Regions from separate parts of the Mesorhizobium quangtriensis genome, predicted to be linked through region 3. Evidence: predicted binding sites of a transcription regulator. Region 3 holds the regulator's gene; each other region holds the start of a gene.
The links. The regulator LexA, encoded in region 3, represses DNA repair genes until DNA is damaged. The targets are predictions, from matches to a motif close to TGTTCNNNNTGTGTTCNG.
Positions count from the first base shown of each region.

Region 1: the regulator LexA is predicted to act here: its motif matches at 1,550-1,567, upstream of ruvC (crossover junction endodeoxyribonuclease RuvC).
Region 2: the regulator LexA is predicted to act here: its motif matches at 1,845-1,862, upstream of ABMA32_RS22805 (ImuA family protein).

Region 1 is NZ_JBEBMF010000001.1:61,173-66,841, forward strand. Features, by position in the region: gene ABMA32_RS00315 (AbrB/MazE/SpoVT family DNA-binding domain-containing protein) at 1-290, opposite strand, end outside; gene ruvA (Holliday junction branch migration protein RuvA) at 357-977, opposite strand; gene ruvC (crossover junction endodeoxyribonuclease RuvC) at 995-1,507, opposite strand; gene rcdA (protease adaptor protein RcdA) at 1,635-2,162, opposite strand; gene ABMA32_RS00335 (hypothetical protein) at 2,518-2,931, opposite strand; gene ABMA32_RS00340 (acyl-CoA synthetase) at 3,113-4,753, opposite strand; gene ABMA32_RS00345 (sulfite exporter TauE/SafE family protein) at 4,795-5,568, opposite strand.
Region 2 is NZ_JBEBMF010000005.1:64,759-70,427, forward strand. Features, by position in the region: gene ABMA32_RS22800 (Y-family DNA polymerase) at 1-1,141, opposite strand, end outside; gene ABMA32_RS22805 (ImuA family protein) at 1,056-1,808, opposite strand; gene ABMA32_RS22810 (helicase C-terminal domain-containing protein) at 2,181-5,324, opposite strand; gene ABMA32_RS22815 (phospholipase D family protein) at 5,314-5,669, opposite strand, start outside.
Region 3 is NZ_JBEBMF010000003.1:468,506-474,174, reverse strand. Features, by position in the region: gene ABMA32_RS18095 (SurA N-terminal domain-containing protein) at 1-174, shown strand, start outside; gene trpD (anthranilate phosphoribosyltransferase) at 192-1,202, shown strand; gene trpC (indole-3-glycerol phosphate synthase TrpC) at 1,205-2,017, shown strand; gene moaC (cyclic pyranopterin monophosphate synthase MoaC) at 2,020-2,499, shown strand; gene ABMA32_RS18075 (molybdopterin molybdotransferase MoeA) at 2,496-3,704, shown strand; gene lexA (transcriptional repressor LexA) at 3,812-4,531, shown strand; gene ABMA32_RS18065 (ComEC/Rec2 family competence protein) at 4,525-5,669, opposite strand, start outside.

The DNA.
Region 1 (5,669 bases), on a different contig from region 3:
CGCTTTTTGCCGACGAGTTCATTCCATTCCCGCTTGATCCGCTCGTCATCTTCCGCGACCGCCTGTCCAATCGCATTGTCGAAATCTTCAAGCGTGGCAGGGGCACCCCTGGGGGGATTGCCGAGAATGCCCGCGAGGTCGGCAATTTTTTTGTTCTTTGGCAAAGCCACGACTTCACCATTCCTGACAGTGACGAAAAATTTTGTGCCCGGCTTCAGGGCCAACTCGTCTCTTACCTCTTTCGGGATCGTCAACTGTCCCTTGGAGGTCATTGTCGTGAAAGCGCCCATGACTTACTCCTGCCAAACATTCTTACTGATCATAAATAGTAAGAAAATCTCTGCTCAGCAATACAACTATCGCGCCAGCTCTTTCAACCCAAGTCTGATCAGCTTGGACGAGTCCGCCCCCTCACCGGCGCTCTTCAGAGCGGCAGCCACGGCATTCGCCGCAATGTCGCGCGAATAGCCGAGATTGACCAGCGCCGAGACGGCGTCGGCGATTGGCGCCGGCGCAACGCCCTCACCGAGTTCCTGCTTCAGCCCGATCGTCCCCGACGCAGCGCCCGCAAAGGCCGGCGCCTTGTTCTTCAGCTCGGTGACGATCCGCTCGGCGACCTTCTTGCCCACGCCCGGGGCACGGCTAACGGTGGCGATATCGCGTAGCGCGATCGCATTGGCTAGATCGGCCGGAGCCAGTGTCGAAAGAATTGCCAGCGCGACCTTGGCGCCGACGCCCTGCACATTATTCATCAGCAACCGGAACCACTCACGCTCCAGCACCGACTCGAAGCCGTAGAGCCGGATCATGTCCTCGCGCACATAGGTCTCGATGAAGAGCGTAACCGCCTCACCTGGGCCGGGAAGATGCGCCAGCGTCCGCGACGAGCAGTAGGCCACGTAGCCGACGCCATGCACGTCGATCGTGCAGTGGTCCTCGTCGATCTCGTCCAGCGTGCCCCTGAGCTTGCCGATCATTGCCCCGCCTTCAATCCCTACGCCACCGCCCGCGCCAACCGCGCCGCCGGGCTTTGCATGTGGTGCGCGTGGCAGATGGCGATGGCGAGCGCGTCGGCGGCGTGTTCGCTGTCGAAGCACGCCTTCGGCATCAGCACCTTCACCATCATGTGGATCTGCTGCTTCTCGCCATGTCCGACGCCGATCACCGCCTTCTTCACTGCGTTGGGCGCGTATTCGGCGACCTCCAGGCCAGCCAGCGCGGGCACCAGCATGGCGATGCCGCGCGCCTGTCCGAGTTTCAGCGTCGCCACCGCATCCTTGTTGACGAAGGTCTGCTCGACGGCCGCCTCATGCGGCGCCTGTTGCCCGACCACGCCCACCAGTCCGTCATGAATCTGCCTGAGCCTCACCGCCAACGCGGCCTTGTCGTCAGACTTTATCGTGCCGGCTGCGACGAAGCGCAGCGAATTGCCAAGAGTCTCGACCACGCCCCATCCGGTACGCCGCAGTCCGGGATCGATGCCGATGATACGAATCGCCTGAGCCATCGCGGAACCTTTACCTGTCCGCTGGAGCGATGCCAGAGAAATGTGAACAAAGCAGAAACAGAGGCCGCGCCGAGGCCATGATTTCAGGGGAAATCCCCGCAGACGGTTCCGGCAGGGGTTTGGCGGCTCAGCCGCGCGCAAACGCCGTGTTCAGGAGCGTGATCTGGTCGGATACCGGATTGGGGCTGCGCACTGGCGACAGCGGCGTGACGGTATTCTTGCCGTAGATCTCGTCGTCCATGCGCCGGACCAGCCCCTGCAGGCTGAGCGAGCGGTTCACCAGGTCGACGAAGGCTACCGGCAGTTCGCCCCAGCCGCTTGCGTCAGCATGGGCGGACGCGGTGTCGAGCCTTACCTTGGCCTTTTCGATCGCGACCTGGTCTCGGCTCATCTCGCCGGAGTTGGCCGCGCGCTGCAGCAGCAGCCAGGAAGCGATCTGCATAAGGCGGGTGGTGAGACGCATGGATTCCGCCGCATAAAGCGTCGCGGCGAGGCGCGACAGCTTCTTTGCTTCCGCGCGGCCCTCGCCGTCGAGATATTCGGCGGCGTTTTCTACCAGCGTCATGCCTTCGTTATAGAGCGGCTTGAAGGACTGCGAGAAAACGCGGCGTTCCGCGAGCTTGATCGTCTTGCTGTCCGTCGACGGCTCGCTCATGTCCAAACGCCCCTGCACTACTTTCCCGCTCCGGCTGTCCACTCAGCCGCCAGTCCTATTTGACCACCCACGGACCGGCGCAGCGAAAATGCGCCGTCATGCAGAGCAACGCAAGCGTATGTTTAATAAAAGGTTAACGGTACCGGCCCGGGTGTTAGCCGGCGACAATCCGCGAACGCTGTCGGACAAAAAAAAGAGCCGCGAAAAGGCGGCTCTCAGGAGTTTAACAGGGAGGCGTCAAACGAAGTGGCTCCAGCCACTCGGTAAGAATCCAGATCACTGGATGCGCACAGTAAACGCCCGTAAAGCTTAATGCGGGGTTAACTGACGGGCCGGAATCCGGTAAAAATTTTCGTCATTCCGCCGGAATGTGATGCGCGGCCGAAGCGGGACTTGCCCTCCAGAGCGCCGAAAGCGCGATGAACGCGAACAGGAACGTGCCGGCGAAATAGACCATGGCCGATACGCCCAGCAGCGGCTCGATCGACGGGTCTCCGCCGTAAAGAATGAAGAGCCCGATGAACATGCCGAGGCTGCTCAGCGCAGCGATCCAGAAGTGGATTTTGGCGAGCATCGACGCGCCGGCTCCCGGCACGAGATGGTAGAAGACGGCGAAGACCGCCGACATCAGCCAGCCCAGCACCATGATGTGCGCGTGGGTCGGCAATTGCGAGTGGTCCTGAGACATCGCCATGTGCAGGCCGAGCGACATGCCGACCAGCGAATAGATGACAGCGATGGTGAAGAAGTTGCGCGCTGTGCCTTTCATGGAGTTCCCCCTCGGGTCCGGATGATGTATCGCGCATTTCTGCGGCGGGCCCGTATCGGGACAATGTCGCCACGGGAAAAGCACGATGCACGCAGGATACCTGAGTCGCGACTACCTGCCACGAACCGGCTGCTGGAACAGAAATCCCTCGGCGACGAAGACGGCAGGACTGTCCGACCCGCTATCCGGCCTTGGCGCGGTCGCGCAGCTTGAACTTCTGGATCTTGCCGGTCGAGGTCTTGGGGATTTCGGTGAAGATCACCGCCTTTGGCACCTTGAAGCGCGCCAGCAGCCCACGGCAGTGCGCGATGATCTCGTCCTCCGTCGCGCTCGCCCCCGGCTTCAGCTCGACATAGGCGACGGGAACCTCACCCCATTTGTCGTCATGCCTTGCCACCACGCCGCAGGAAGCGACCGCCTTGTGCTTGTAGAGCGCGTCTTCCACCTCGATGGACGAAATGTTCTCGCCGCCCGAGATGATGATGTCCTTGGAGCGGTCCTTGAGCTGGATGTAGCCGTCCGGATGCATGACGCCGAGGTCGCCCGAATGGAACCAGCCGCCGGCAAAGGCCTCGTCGGTGGCTTTTTTGTTCTTAAGGTAGCCCTTCATGACGATGTTGCCGCGGAACATCACCTCGCCGATCGTCTGACCGTCGGCAGGCGTCTCGATCATCGTCTCCGGGTCCATCACGGTCAGCCCCTCCAGCGGCGCGTAGCGCACACCCTGCCGGGCCTTTTTAGAGGTTCGGGCATCCTTATCGAGACCGTCCCACTCGCCGTGCCATTCATTGACGACCGCCGGCCCGTAGGTTTCCGTCAGCCCGTAGAGATGGGTCACCGCAAAGCCTTCGTCGGCCATGCCGGCGAGCACCGCCTCGGGCGGCGGCGCGGCGGCGGTGTTGAAGGTGACCGTCTGCGAGAAGTCGCGTTTCTCTTCCGGCCGTGCGTTGATCAGCACCGACATCACGATCGGCGCGCCACAGAGATGCGTGACCCCATGGTCGGCGATGGCGTCGTAGATCGGCTTCGGTCGCACCCAGCGCAGGCAGACATGAGTTCCCGCGTGCACGGCAAGCGTCCAGGGGAAGCACCAGCCGTTGCAGTGGAACATCGGCAGCGTCCACAGATAGACCGCATGTTTCGCCATGCCGGCATGGATGGTGTTGGCATAGGCCATCAGCGCCGCGCCGCGATGATGGTAGACGACGCCTTTCGGATTGCCCGTCGTGCCGGACGTGTAGTTCAGCGACAGCGCATCCCATTCGTCGTCGGGCATCGACCATGCGAAGTCGGCGGCCCCGGACGCAACAAAGTCCTCGTAGTCGATCGAACCGATCCGCTCTCCCTTGGGATAGTGGGCGTCGGCGGGATATTCCGGATCGTCGAAATCGATGATCATCGGCTTTGCCTTGGCGAGCGCCAGCGCCTCGCGCATCACGCCCGAAAACTCGCGGTCGACGATCAGCACCTTAGTTTCGGCGTGGTCGAGCTGGAACGCGATGATGGCGGCGTCGAGCCGGGTGTTGAGCGAATGCAGCACCGCCTTGGTCATCGGCACACCGAAATGAGCCTCCAGCATCGGCGGCGTGTTGGACAACATGACGGTAACAGTGTCGCCCTTGCCGATACCGCGTTGGGCAAGCGCCGAGGCAAGCTGCAGGGAGCGCTGCCAGAACTGTGCGTAGGACCATCGGCTCGCGCCGTGGATGATCGCGGTGTGGTCGGGATAGGTCTTGGCTGTCCGTTCCAGATAGGTGATCGGCGTCAGCGGCTGAAAGTTCGCCGGCTGGCGATCCAGGTCCATTTCATAGGGATTCGTCATAGGCCCTCCCGGGGGAACCACAGCGTTCAAGCGGCGCAACGTCAGTAAAGGATGTCCAGCACGCCATCATAAATCAGCTTCACCGCGATCAGCGCAACAGTACAATAGGTGAAGGGATAGAATATCTCCGGTCGCATGCGCCGCACCAGCCAGGCGCCGGCGAGCGTCGCCAGCGGTGCGATCGGCATGAGCACGAGCGAGGCGGTCAGGTTGGTGGCGTCGAACTGGCCGAGCGCGAAATAGGGCACCAGCTTCACGGCATTCGTCACGGCAAAGAAGATCGCTGCCGTCCCGCTCAGCACTTTCGGATCGAGCCTCAGCGGCAGGGCATAGACCTGGAACGGCGGCCCGCCGACATGAGCGACGAAGCTGGTGAAGCCCGACACGACGCCCCAGAAGGCTGCGGCGATCCTGTTATGAGAGGCGCTGTGGCCGCTGCCGTGCCGCAATTGCTGATAGATCCAGCGCAGCACGAAGACGAACGCCACCGCGCCAACGATGAGGCGTACCATTCCGGCCGTGACCAGGGCGGCGGTCAACCAGCCCGCGCCGATGCCCACTATCGCGCCCGGCATCATCGAAACCAGCACGCTGCGGTCATAGATGCCGCGCCACGTCCACACCGAGACGATATCCATCAAGCACAGGATCGGCAGCAGGATCGCCGCCGCCTGCACCGGGCTCATCACCAGCGCCATCAGCGGCACGCCGACAAAGCCGACCGCACCGCCGAAGCCTCCCTTGGACAGGCCGACGAGGATGACAGCCGGGACGGCCGCCGCGTAAAACCAGGGATCGGTGAGCAGTGCGTTCATGGGAAGATGCGTGCGGGAACCGCCGCATTAGCGCTAAACGCGCCCGAAGGCGAATCGAATGTGCGGCTGTTCAAGCGAGGTTGCCTGATCTATGCCGCATT
Region 2 (5,669 bases), on a different contig from region 3:
GCGCCGCGCGATAGACGGCCCGTTCGCCGACGCGGTTGGCGAGCGTGTCGATCAGATCGGACACGTCGGGGATGGCCTCTTCGATCAGCGAGCTGACGGTCTGCTTGCGGACCAGGGGTACGGTGCTGCTTGCGACGAGGGAAAGGAGCTCGATGCCGAAGCCCGGATCGATGGTTTCGATCCTGTCGCACAAAAGCCGGGTGAGACGCTTTACGTCGCGCACGGGCATTGCCATGCCGACACGGATCGCCTGGCGCTGATTGTCGACGCGCCGCAGGTGAAGATCGAGCCGCCGCGCACCGAGATCGGCTTCCTCGAGGCGTTCGCAGAGCGCAACGACGAGCTTGCCGATGTAGCGCGCGATTGTCTCGGCCGCGGAGATCGGTTCGGCGAAGCTGCGCCGGACCTCGATCAGGTCGGCCGCCCGGACTGGATCGATCGGTTCCGCCGCCGCCCCGACCGCCTGGTCAAGCCGCCGGCCGAGCTCGTGACCGAAGCGAAGCGTCAGCGGCGCGCGCGGCTGCGCCAGAAGATCGCCGACCTGCTGGAAGCCGAGCACGCGCAGATCCTGGTTCATCACCGCAGGCAGACGCAGAGCCTCCAACGGCAATGAGGAGACGATGTTCGGCCCATGCCCGGCTGCCGCCACGAAGCCCGGGCTGGCAAGGTAACGGGCAAAGGCATGCGCGGCGCCCCAGCTGTCGGCCACGGCGGCGCGCGCGGCGATGCCGGACATGGCAAGGCGACCGATCAGGGCATCGAGCATCGCTTCTTCACCACCATGGAGATGATCGGCGCCCGTGGTGTCGATCACGATCCCGTCGTCGCCATCCACCGCGACGATCGGGGCAAAGCGCTGCAGCACCCACAAAGCGAGGCGCTCCAGCGCCTCGGAATCCGCGATCGGGTCGGCATCCTGGATGAGCAGGTCCCGGACGAGGACCTGCGCCTTGGCGACCGGCATGCCGGGCCGCAAGCCAGCCGCCCGCGCAGCGGCATCCGCCGAGACCACCACGCGCCGGCTTCCTTCCCGGCCGATCAGGACGAGCGGGGCCTCAACCGGAGGCGCCGCGTCGCCGGCCTTCCGCCGCAGCCGATCGGTCGACCAGCTCGGCAGGAAGAGCGAGACAACCCGTGTCATCGCAAGCCTCCAACTCGAAATCTGCACTCTCGCCCGCGCGGGCGCGGATCAACTCGACAAGCCACCGATGGCGGCTGACACCAGGAACGGGCAGCGCCGCCGAGGGCAGGACCGAGATCCTCCAGCGCGTCATCGCGGCGGTTGGCTGTCCAAAATCGGCGGCCTCGGTCTGGCGCCGCCAGCGCCGAAGGGCGATGCCGATCGTCCCGGTGCCTTCAGCCGAGAGCTGCAAGCGCCGGGAGGCGGTCATGGAAAGACGGGCGACCTCGCCGACGACGGCGCCCAGCCCGCCATGTCGGAGGCCTTCCTCCATGCAGGCGAGGATCGCCTTGTCGTCGCCTGCCTCGACGTAGATCACGCGATCCGGCGGCAATCCTGCCTGCGCGAGCGCCGGCGCGAAGAGATCCGCGCGTGTGATACACCACAGGATCTTGCCCGTCGTCCGCGCGGCGATGCCGCCGGCGAACAGGGCGGCGGCCGCACCGTCGACGGCACCAAATCCGCCGCCCGCAATTTCATGAAGAGCGCCACGCGCCAGGCCTCCGCCCGGGAGTCGCGCGTCGACCTCGGCAATTCCGAAAGGAAGCACCGATTTCGCGCGCAGGGTTCGACCCTCGATCTTCTCGATTTGCGCGCGCAACGACTCTATGGCGGGCTCCGGCCGCAAGCTGGTCCTTGACCTCCTGGGATGGCTCTTGCATCATGTTCTCTATTTGTTCTCCAAATAAAGGGCGTGAGTCAAGAGCAGCGGCGAGCATCGAATCGAAGCAGCTGCGAGATGCAAAATTGCACTGTCTTGCGGCGGGTCCTTTGCCGCACGGATCGATCCCAGTACGGCGGGACCAGATCACCCAAGGGTCTCCTTCGCTTCCACCTCGCCCAGCACACGTAGATCGGGGAGCGGAAGCTTGAACCAAGAACTGAACGGCGAAGCTGGTTCGCTCGCGTCACTCCAAATGTTGATCGTATGCGGCGAGAGCCAATCCGCAGTGGCTACCGCGTATTCCTTCCAAGGGCGGTCTCGAAGTAGATATCGTTCTCATACGTTCCGAAGTTCCGGTTCAAGCCGAATCTGCAAATCGAGAAGCTGGCTGGCATCCATTCCATGGCCCGCGAGAGTTTGCAGGTAGTCAAGCAGATCGTCTTGCCGCGGTTGGCCAAAGGCTAGGCGATAGACCGTGAGGCTGCGCTTGAGCCAAGCGAGTCGCGTGACTTCCCGACTGAACGGCAACATCGGCACGCGCCGTTCGACCCTCACGGAACCTTCGTAGATCCAATAGGGGATGAGGTCGGTGTCGACCGCCGCCTGGCTGCGCGCGCGCTCGAACATCAGCTTCCACGGATCGTCAGGCGCCTGCCCACAGCCCCTGACGGCACCGCCTTGGCGCTCGGCCAAGTTGAGACGCACGGCATGGCCCTTGAAGCGGTTGACGCGGCCTTCGCGCTGTTCAAGGTCCACCGGGTTGCCCGGTAGGTTCCAGTGATAGACGCGATAGCAATAGGGATGGAAATCCAACCCCTCCTGGCCGACCGACGTGGTGGCGAGAACGAATGGCCGGAACGGCGAGTTGAACGCATCGCGCACGCCTCCGAGCCGGGCGACGGCGCCGTCCTCGTCCTTGTAGTCGGCGAGCCGCATCGCGAAGCGTCCGCGCATCTGGAATTTGCTGATGTCGAGGGCCTCGCCATCGACATGCACGTCGTCGACCTCGATCTGCGACGGGCGGATGGCCAGGGCCTGGGCCATGGCGCGCGCGACGCCGAGGGCGCGTTCCTCGGCCGGGCGGGCTCCGAGACCTTCGGCATCGACAAGGTAGTGGGCGTATTCGTCCAAGACGGCCTGTAGGTTGTGCTCGGCGCAGTAGACCAACACACGGCGCCAATAGTGATCGTCGGTATCCCGCCGCAACAGGGCGACCGCGTCATGCTGGTTGAACAGCGCCCGGAACGACCAAGCGACTTCAGCGGCGGCGCTGAGCAGGCGCGGGTCGTCCCACGCCAGCTCGGGCGCGATCCGCTTGAGGGCGCGAAGCGCGCAGACGGCCGGGCTGCCGAGCGCCACGTCTACCAGCAGGTCGGAAAGATCGGCGGACGAAGCGCCGATGTCGTGCGTCTTGACCGCCGCCGCAAGCTCGGCGACATGATCCTGAAAGGCGTCTTCGCTCGCCAGGGCGCGCATGCCATGGGGCGTCTCCAGCCAGGCGCGGGACCGCGTGCCCAGCAGGTCATCTACCACGGCGGGAGCGGCCCACTCGGCGCTGTTGGCGTCCTGCCGCGACGCCGCCCCTTTTCGCAGAGCCTCGAGGGCGGGCTTGAGGCGGTCGACGATGGCGGCGCGCATGCCCTCCTGCGACAGGGCGGTCTCGGTTTCACTGAAAACCGCGAGCGGATCGGCCAGCTCGGCCAGAGCCGGCGACGGATAGATTAGGAGCAGCGCGCGCAAACCCACAAGCCGCCCCTGATCCTGTCGGAACTGCAAGGGGCGCAGACGATGTTGCTCGAAATAGCGTCGGCCGGATTCGCCGACGCCCATGCGCCGTTCGGCTTCATAAGACAGCAGGGCTGCAATCGCGTCGGGCACCATGGACCAGGCCGAAAATATCAGCGCCTTGGTCAGCGGCGCGCCGGATCGCGCGTCGCCGTAATAGGGCATGGCGGCGGGTATCCAGAGATTCTGTTCGAGACGCTGGCCGAAGATGTCGTCCATGATCGCGCGCATGCGGCCATTGGCCGGCTCGAGCGGCGCATAGGCGTCGATGGCGTCGTGATCGAGCATGGTCGGCCGAGCGGCCTGGATGGCGCTGCGGAGGGTCGCCGAGGGCGCCTCCGCCTCGTCCGTCAGAAGCTGCTTCAGGCTGTAGTGTCGCATGAAGTTGAGCAGGTAAGGCGCCGATTTCCAGTATTCGATGATTTCCGGCGCATCGAGTGTGCGCGCCACTTGCGACAAGGCCGACGCCTGCGCGAGATCGGCGGGCGCGACCGAGACCGTGATGGCGGGCTCGCTCATCATGGAGTCGCGTTCGATCGTGGACGCGACCCGCTCGGTTCGGGCGATCACTTTGCGCAGGCGCTGTTCGATGGCCTGGCGCGCCTCGACCGCTGAAGCGTGCGATTGCGGCAGGGTATGCAGAAGGCCGCGGAAAGCGCGCATCTCGCGCGAGAGCGTGGCCGCCACCTCCGGCCCTCTTTCGCGGCCAAAGAGGAAGCTCAGGGTTTCGAGGAAATCCTGATAGTGGTCGCCTTCGTCGGGCTCATCGCCGGCGAGCGTCAGCATCCGGTAGGGCGTGGCGGAGAGCAGCAGGGTACGGGCGGCGTGCCCGTCGCCTCCCGAGTAGTCGAACAGTTCGCGCGCTAGGATCGCCGCGTCGCTGTCGCCATGCAGCAGATCCCGAAACCGCTGGAACTCGTCCATGATGATGAGGTCGGGTTGCAGCGCATCCACGCAGGCGTGGGAGAGCTTGGCGCGGAGCCGGGCGACCAGGTTGTTGCGGGGCTGTGTCATTTCTGCGGGATAGGTGTCCCGGCGGCGCGGGAAGAGTTCGCAAATCCGTTCGAGTTCCTCGAAGAGGTCGCGATCCGCTTTCACGTCGCGGCGGAAACGCTCGATGATGCGCTTGTCGACGCCTTCGAGGGTGAGGTTGTCCACAGCGCGGTTCCAACCCTCGACGCCGGCCGTGACCTGCAACAGGTTGTGCAGGCCGCGCGGGCGGGTAACGAGATCGCGCAGGAGATGGAACAGCAAGGCGCGTTCCTGCGTCACACCCGTCGCGGAGCGCAGATCGAAGGTTGTGCCCGGCGTCAGGCTGATGAAGTTCACCCTGTTGGCGTCGAGGCCCGCCTGATCGCGCAGTTGCAGGGGAACGAGCGTCATGCGGGTCGGCAGGGCCAGCTCGCGTCGCCCGAGGACGTTTAGCCGGTTGAGGTTCTGGGCGGCGATCGCCTGGTTCGAGCAGATGTAGAGGATGTCGATCCGCTTGGTGTTGTCCCACAGGTGTTCGATCATGCGGGCGATGACCCCGCGCGCCACCATCGTCTTCCCGAGGCCGACTTCGTCGGCGACCAGGAACTGGCGGACAGGATCGTCCTGGCCGTAGAGCCGATCGAAGACGTAGTCGACGGTGCGCCGCTGAAAGACCTTGAGGGGAGCGAGCGCCGCGTCGGCGCGAAACCGTTCATTCGGCATGCACGGCATCCTGCGTGGCGAGCGCAATTCGGAATGTATTCCAGAGTGCGCGGAACTCGGCGGGAATCGGATCGGTATCGTCACTGTCGCCGGTTTCCAGGCGGGCGATCAGCCGTCCGATGGCGCGAAGCTGGTCCCCGCCCCGGCAGAAGGCCCGAACCATCTCCTCGAGGATGGGCGCGTCGTCGCTTGCCGCGCGCCAGGCGCCCTGACCTGACCCGTCCTGCGCCGCGAGGGCGGCAGCGAAGGGATCGCCCAATTCGGAGAGGAGCAGCCGGAGATAGCGGAAGAAGGCGTCCTTGCTGTCGATCACCCAGCGCAGGATGGCAGCGTGGCGCTCTGCGG
Region 3 (5,669 bases):
ACCGAGGTGTTCGAGCCGGCAGGCGTGGACGCAAGCACGCTCCCAGCCGAGACGCAGAATTCGTTCGCATCCGGAATGGCCGACGACCTGCTCGACCAGCTTGTCGCCAAGCTGCAGGCCGAATACGGCGTGACGGTCAACCGGTCGGCGATCGAACAGGCTCTGGCGTTCTAGGTATCAGGCGGGCGGGGATGGCGACGCTTAAGGAACACATCGCGAAGGTTGCCGGCGGCAAACCGCTTTCCTTCGATGAAGCCCGCGAGGCGTTCGGCATCATCATGTCGGGCGAAGCGACACCCGGCCAGATCGGCGGCTTCCTGATGGCGCTGCGGGTGCGCGGCGAGACAGTCGACGAGATTTCGGGTGCGGTGGCGACGATGCGCGACAAGATGCTGCGCGTCGAGGCGCCTGTCGACGCGATCGACATCGTCGGTACCGGCGGCGATGGTTCGCACAGCGTGAACATCTCGACGGCCTCGGCCTTCGTCATCGCGGCCGCCGGCGTGCCGGTGGCCAAGCACGGAAATCGCGGGCTATCGTCGCAGACGGGAGCGGCGGACGTGCTGACCGCGCTCGGCGTCAACATCGACCTGCCGCCTGAGGCCGTCGGCCGCTGCATCGCCGAGGCCGGCGTCGGCTTCATGTTTGCGCCCGCGCATCATCCGGCAATGCGCCATGTCGGCCCTACACGCGCCGAGCTTGGAACGCGCACCATCTTCAACCTGCTTGGGCCGCTCTCCAATCCCGCCGGCGTAAAGCGGCAGATGGTCGGCGTCTTCGCACCCGAATGGATCGTGCCGGTCGCCGAGACGCTCAAGGCGCTGGGCGCCGAACGCGCGTGGGTGGCGCATGGCGACGGCTATGACGAGATCACCACAACGGGCGAGACGCATGTGGCGGAGCTCGCAGACGGCCAGATCACCACATTCGTGCTGACGCCCGAGGCGGTCGGACTGAAGCGCTACCGAAAGGAAGAACTGCGTGGCGGCGATGCGGCGTTCAACGCCGCCGCCCTGCGCGGGCTGCTTGAGGGCGCGCCCGGCGCCTATCGCGACACCGTGCTGATGAACGCCGGCGCAGGGCTTGTCGTGGCAGGCAAGGCTGGCTCCATCGGGAACGGCGTGAATCTCGCCGCCGAAGCGATAGACTCAGGCAAGGCGGCAAAGGTTCTCGATCGGCTGGTCGACGTATCCAAGGGGTGAACTTGGTCGATATCCTGAATAAGATCGAGGCCTACAAGCGCGACGAGATCGCGGCCGCCAAGGCGCGGCTGTCGCTCGCCGAAGTCAAGGCGCGCGCGTTGAACGCAGATAAGCCGCGCGGTTTTCTTGCAGCGCTCGAAGCGAAGCGCAACAAGGGCGATTTCGCGCTGATCGCGGAAGTGAAGAAGGCGAGCCCCTCCAAGGGGCTGATCCGCGCCGATTTCGATCCGCCGACGCTCGCCCGCGCTTATGAACTCGGCGGCGCGGCCTGTCTGTCGGTGCTGACCGACACGCCTTCTTTTCAGGGTGCGCCGGAGTTCCTAACGGCGGCCCGCGCAGCGACGAAACTGCCGGCGCTGCGCAAGGACTTCATGTTTGAGCCGTATCAGGTCTACGAAGCGCGCGCCTGGGGTGCGGACGCGATCCTGATCATCATGGCGAGCCTCAACGATACGGACGCCAGGCTGCTGGAAGAGACTGCCACCGAGCTCGGCATGGACTCGCTGATCGAGGTCCACGACGAAGAGGAGACCGAGCGCGCGCTGAAGCTTTCTTCGCGGCTGATCGGCATCAACAACCGCAACCTGCGCACCTTCGAGACGTCGCTGGAGACTTCCGAGCGACTGGCGAAGCTGGTTCCATCCGACCGGCTTCTGGTCGGCGAGAGCGGGATCTTCACGCATGACGACTGCGTCCGACTCGAACGCGCCGGCATCGGCACGTTTCTGGTCGGCGAAAGCCTGATGCGGCAGGTCGATGTTACGGCAGCAACGAAAGCGCTGCTGAACGGCGCGCCGGCCGTACTACAGGCCTGAACATGGGCCGCCTCACCCACCTCGGCGAGGACGGCAAGGCCGACATGGTCGATGTCGGCTCGAAGGAAGAAACCGTACGTACGGCGATCGCCGAGGGCATGGTGACGATGCAGCCGGCAACGCTGAAGACGATCCTCGAAGGCAATGCAAAGAAGGGCGACGTGCTGGGAGCGGCGCGGATCGCCGGCATCATGGCGGCCAAGAAGACATCGGACCTGATCCCGCTCTGCCACCCGCTGATGCTTACCAAGGTGACGGTCGACATCGAGCCTGACGAGACGCTGCCGGGGCTGCGCGTGACGACGATGGCCCGCGTCACCGGCAAGACGGGAGTCGAGATGGAAGCGCTGACCGCGGCGACGGTCGCCTGCCTGACCATCTACGACATGGCCAAGGCTATCGATCGCGGCATGGTCATCTCCGGCATCAGGCTGGTCGAAAAGACAGGCGGCAAGTCGGGCGACTACAGGGCTTACGCATGAGCGGGCTGCTGCCCGTCGACCAAGCGCTGGCGCGTATCCTTGCAGGCGCTGGTCCGGGAGAAGCCGAAATCGTCCCTCTCGCCGAGGCGGCCGGTCGTGTTCTGGCAGGACCTATCCAAGCGCTGCGGACACAGCCGCCGTTCGACGCCTCGGCCATGGATGGATATGCCGTCCGCGCCAGCGACGTCGCTGACATCCCTGCCTGCCTGCAGCTTGTCGGCACGGCTGCGGCGGGCAAGCTTTTTCCGGGCGAGGTCGGCCCCGGGCAGGCAGTGCGGATTTTCACCGGTGCGCCCGTTCCCCACGGGGCCGATACGATCGCGATACAGGAGAATGTCAGGCCGCTCGACGGCGACACGATCGAGGTTCTCGAAACCGTCGCAGCGGGACGCCATATCCGCAAGCGCGGGCTTGATTTCACTGATGGGGAAACGCTGCTGGAAGCGGGGCGGACACTCGACCCAGCCGCGCTGTCGCTCGCCGCATCGGCAAACCATCCTGCCCTGCCGGTCGTCAGGAAGCCGCTCGTCGCGCTTATAGCGACCGGCGACGAACTTCTGCCCCCCGGCAGCGCCACCGGTCCCGACCAGATCATTGCCTCCAACGCCTACGGCGTCGCGGCAATCGCCCAGCAGGCCGGCGCACGCGTCCTCGACCTCGGCATAGCGCCGGACAGGATCGAGGCAATTTCGGACTTGGTGCGCAAGGCTCTCGAGGCTGACGCGGATGTCATCATCACGCTCGGCGGCGCGTCCGTAGGCGACCATGATCTGGTGCACACCGCGCTGAAGCAGATCGGCATGGAGCTCGGTTTCTGGAAGATCGCGATGCGGCCGGGCAAGCCTCTCATGTTCGGGCGCCTTGGCCACACCCGCTGCCTCGGGCTACCCGGAAACCCTGTCGCCAGCCTCGTCTGTTCTCAGCTTTTTTTGAGCCCGTTGCTGGCTCGGCTCGGCGGGCGGCATTACGAAGCGCCCTTCATCGACGCTGTGCTGGGCGGCACGATGGCAGCGAACGATCTGCGCCAGGACTATGTCCGGGCCACCGTGGAATTTCTGCCTGAACGAATCGTGGCGACGCCCTTTGCGATACAGGATTCGTCGATGCTGCGACTGCTGGCCGATGCCGGCGGGCTGATCGTGCGCGAGCCTTTCGCTCCGGAAGTGAAAGCGGGCGATCCTTGCCGCGTTCTGCTGTTACGCTGAACAAAACGTCAACGTATTCATTAAAATTTAAACAGTTGCGGAACACAACTGGAACAGATAGTGTTTGTTCTGGTTTTGTTTGACCTTGATTCCTCGGGGGAATGTCGATGCTGACCCGCAAGCAACATGAGCTCCTGCTCTTCATTCACGAGCGGCTGAAGGAGTCAGGCATTCCACCCTCCTTCGACGAAATGAAGGAAGCGCTCGACCTTGCCTCCAAGTCCGGCATCCACCGGCTGATCACGGCGCTGGAAGAGCGGGGCTTCATCCGCCGCCTGCCGAACCGGGCGCGGGCGCTGGAGGTCATCAGGCTTCCCGATTCCATCGCGCCGGGCCTCAATGCGGCGAAGAAGTTTTCGCCCAGCGTCATCCAGGGCAGCCTCGGGCGCAGCCAGCCGGAGCCGGCGCCGCGAAACCGGTCTGCAAGCAATGACGACGATGCCGGGTCCGTTGCCATCCCTGTGATGGGCCGTATCGCGGCCGGCGTTCCGATCGACGCGATCCAGCACAAGACGCACTCCATCGCCGTGCCGCCGGAAATGCTGTCGGGCGGCGAACACTATGCGCTGGAGGTCAAAGGCGATTCGATGATTGAGGCCGGTATCTTCGACGGCGACACGGTCATCATCAAGAATTCCTCGAGCGCCAATCCGGGTGAGATCGTGGTGGCGCTGGTCGATGACGAGGAAGCCACGTTGAAGCGGTTTCGCCGCAAGGGCGCTTCGATTGCTCTCGAAGCGGCCAACCCCGCTTATGAAACACGGATTTTCGGCCCCGACCGCGTGAAGGTGCAGGGCAAGCTGGTCGGGCTTATCCGCCGCTATTGAGGCGCGGCTTCTTCAGGCGAAATGGGCGTGGCTGTCGGCGTGCGATCGTCGGTGACCGGTTTGTTATCATCACCAGTCTTGGGTGTTGTGCCCGGCTGGTATGGCGGCAGGCCACGGGCGGCGCGCGAGAAGGCGCGCTGAGTGTGCCATGGCCGATACGGTTTTGCGATGGCATACTGGATTGTGGGCTTGCCCGAGCCTGAGAAGGTAACTGCGGCACTTCCGTAGCGTGCAAGATCACGGGACGTCACAACCAGCAGCTCCTTCCAGTTGCAGACATCCTTTGCCGACGCATCCTCAATGAGGATGAACGTGGCGGTGCTGCAGTGATCGGCGGCTGTCGCGGCATCGGGGACAAGCGCCACGACAGCACCGGACGGATGCCGGGCAAGGCAGACGCTCTCGGCGCATGAGAAGCCGGCGGTGACGGTGACGGTCCCGTCGCTTGCAACAGTTCCCTCGCCTTCCGTAGGCCGAACGATTTCCTGTGCCTGCATGGCACGTGACCAGTTGTCGATGGTGAACTGATTGGGGCGTGGGCGGTTGATGGCGATCTGGCCGGCGCCGAGGTCGAGGCCGACGAGCCGGGCGTCTTCCGAGACCAACAGGTCGGGTTGCCGGTCGAACAGCAGGAACAGGCTGGCGAGTGCGACCGGAATGGCGGCGACGCGCAGCCAGGTCGACGTGACGGTGGCGGCAAGCAAGGCTACCGTCAGCACGGCCACCGCCTCCGGCCTGATCATGCCGACCACATCGAGGGGCGATCGTTCCGCGAACCACTGCGCTATCGCGAGCATGACGGACAGTCCGAAACCCATGATCTGGAAAAATGGGCCGTCGAGGCCGAAGGGCATGGCGAGCGAGCCCAGCACCGCGAACGGCATGACTATCACCGAGACCACCGGCATCGCAGTCAGATTGGTGAACAGCCCCAGCGACGGCATCTGCTGAAAGTGCCACGCCGCGTAGATCGCCGTTGCGCCGCCCGCAACTATGGAGGTGACCGCAAGCCCCGCGATCGCGGCCAGCGAAAAGCGAGCCGCCCTGCGCAGCAGCGTACGCTCAGCTACGTGCGCCGACGGACGGTTGCTGCGCCAGTCCGCCCATGCGGCATAGGCGCCGACGAGTGCTGCTGTCG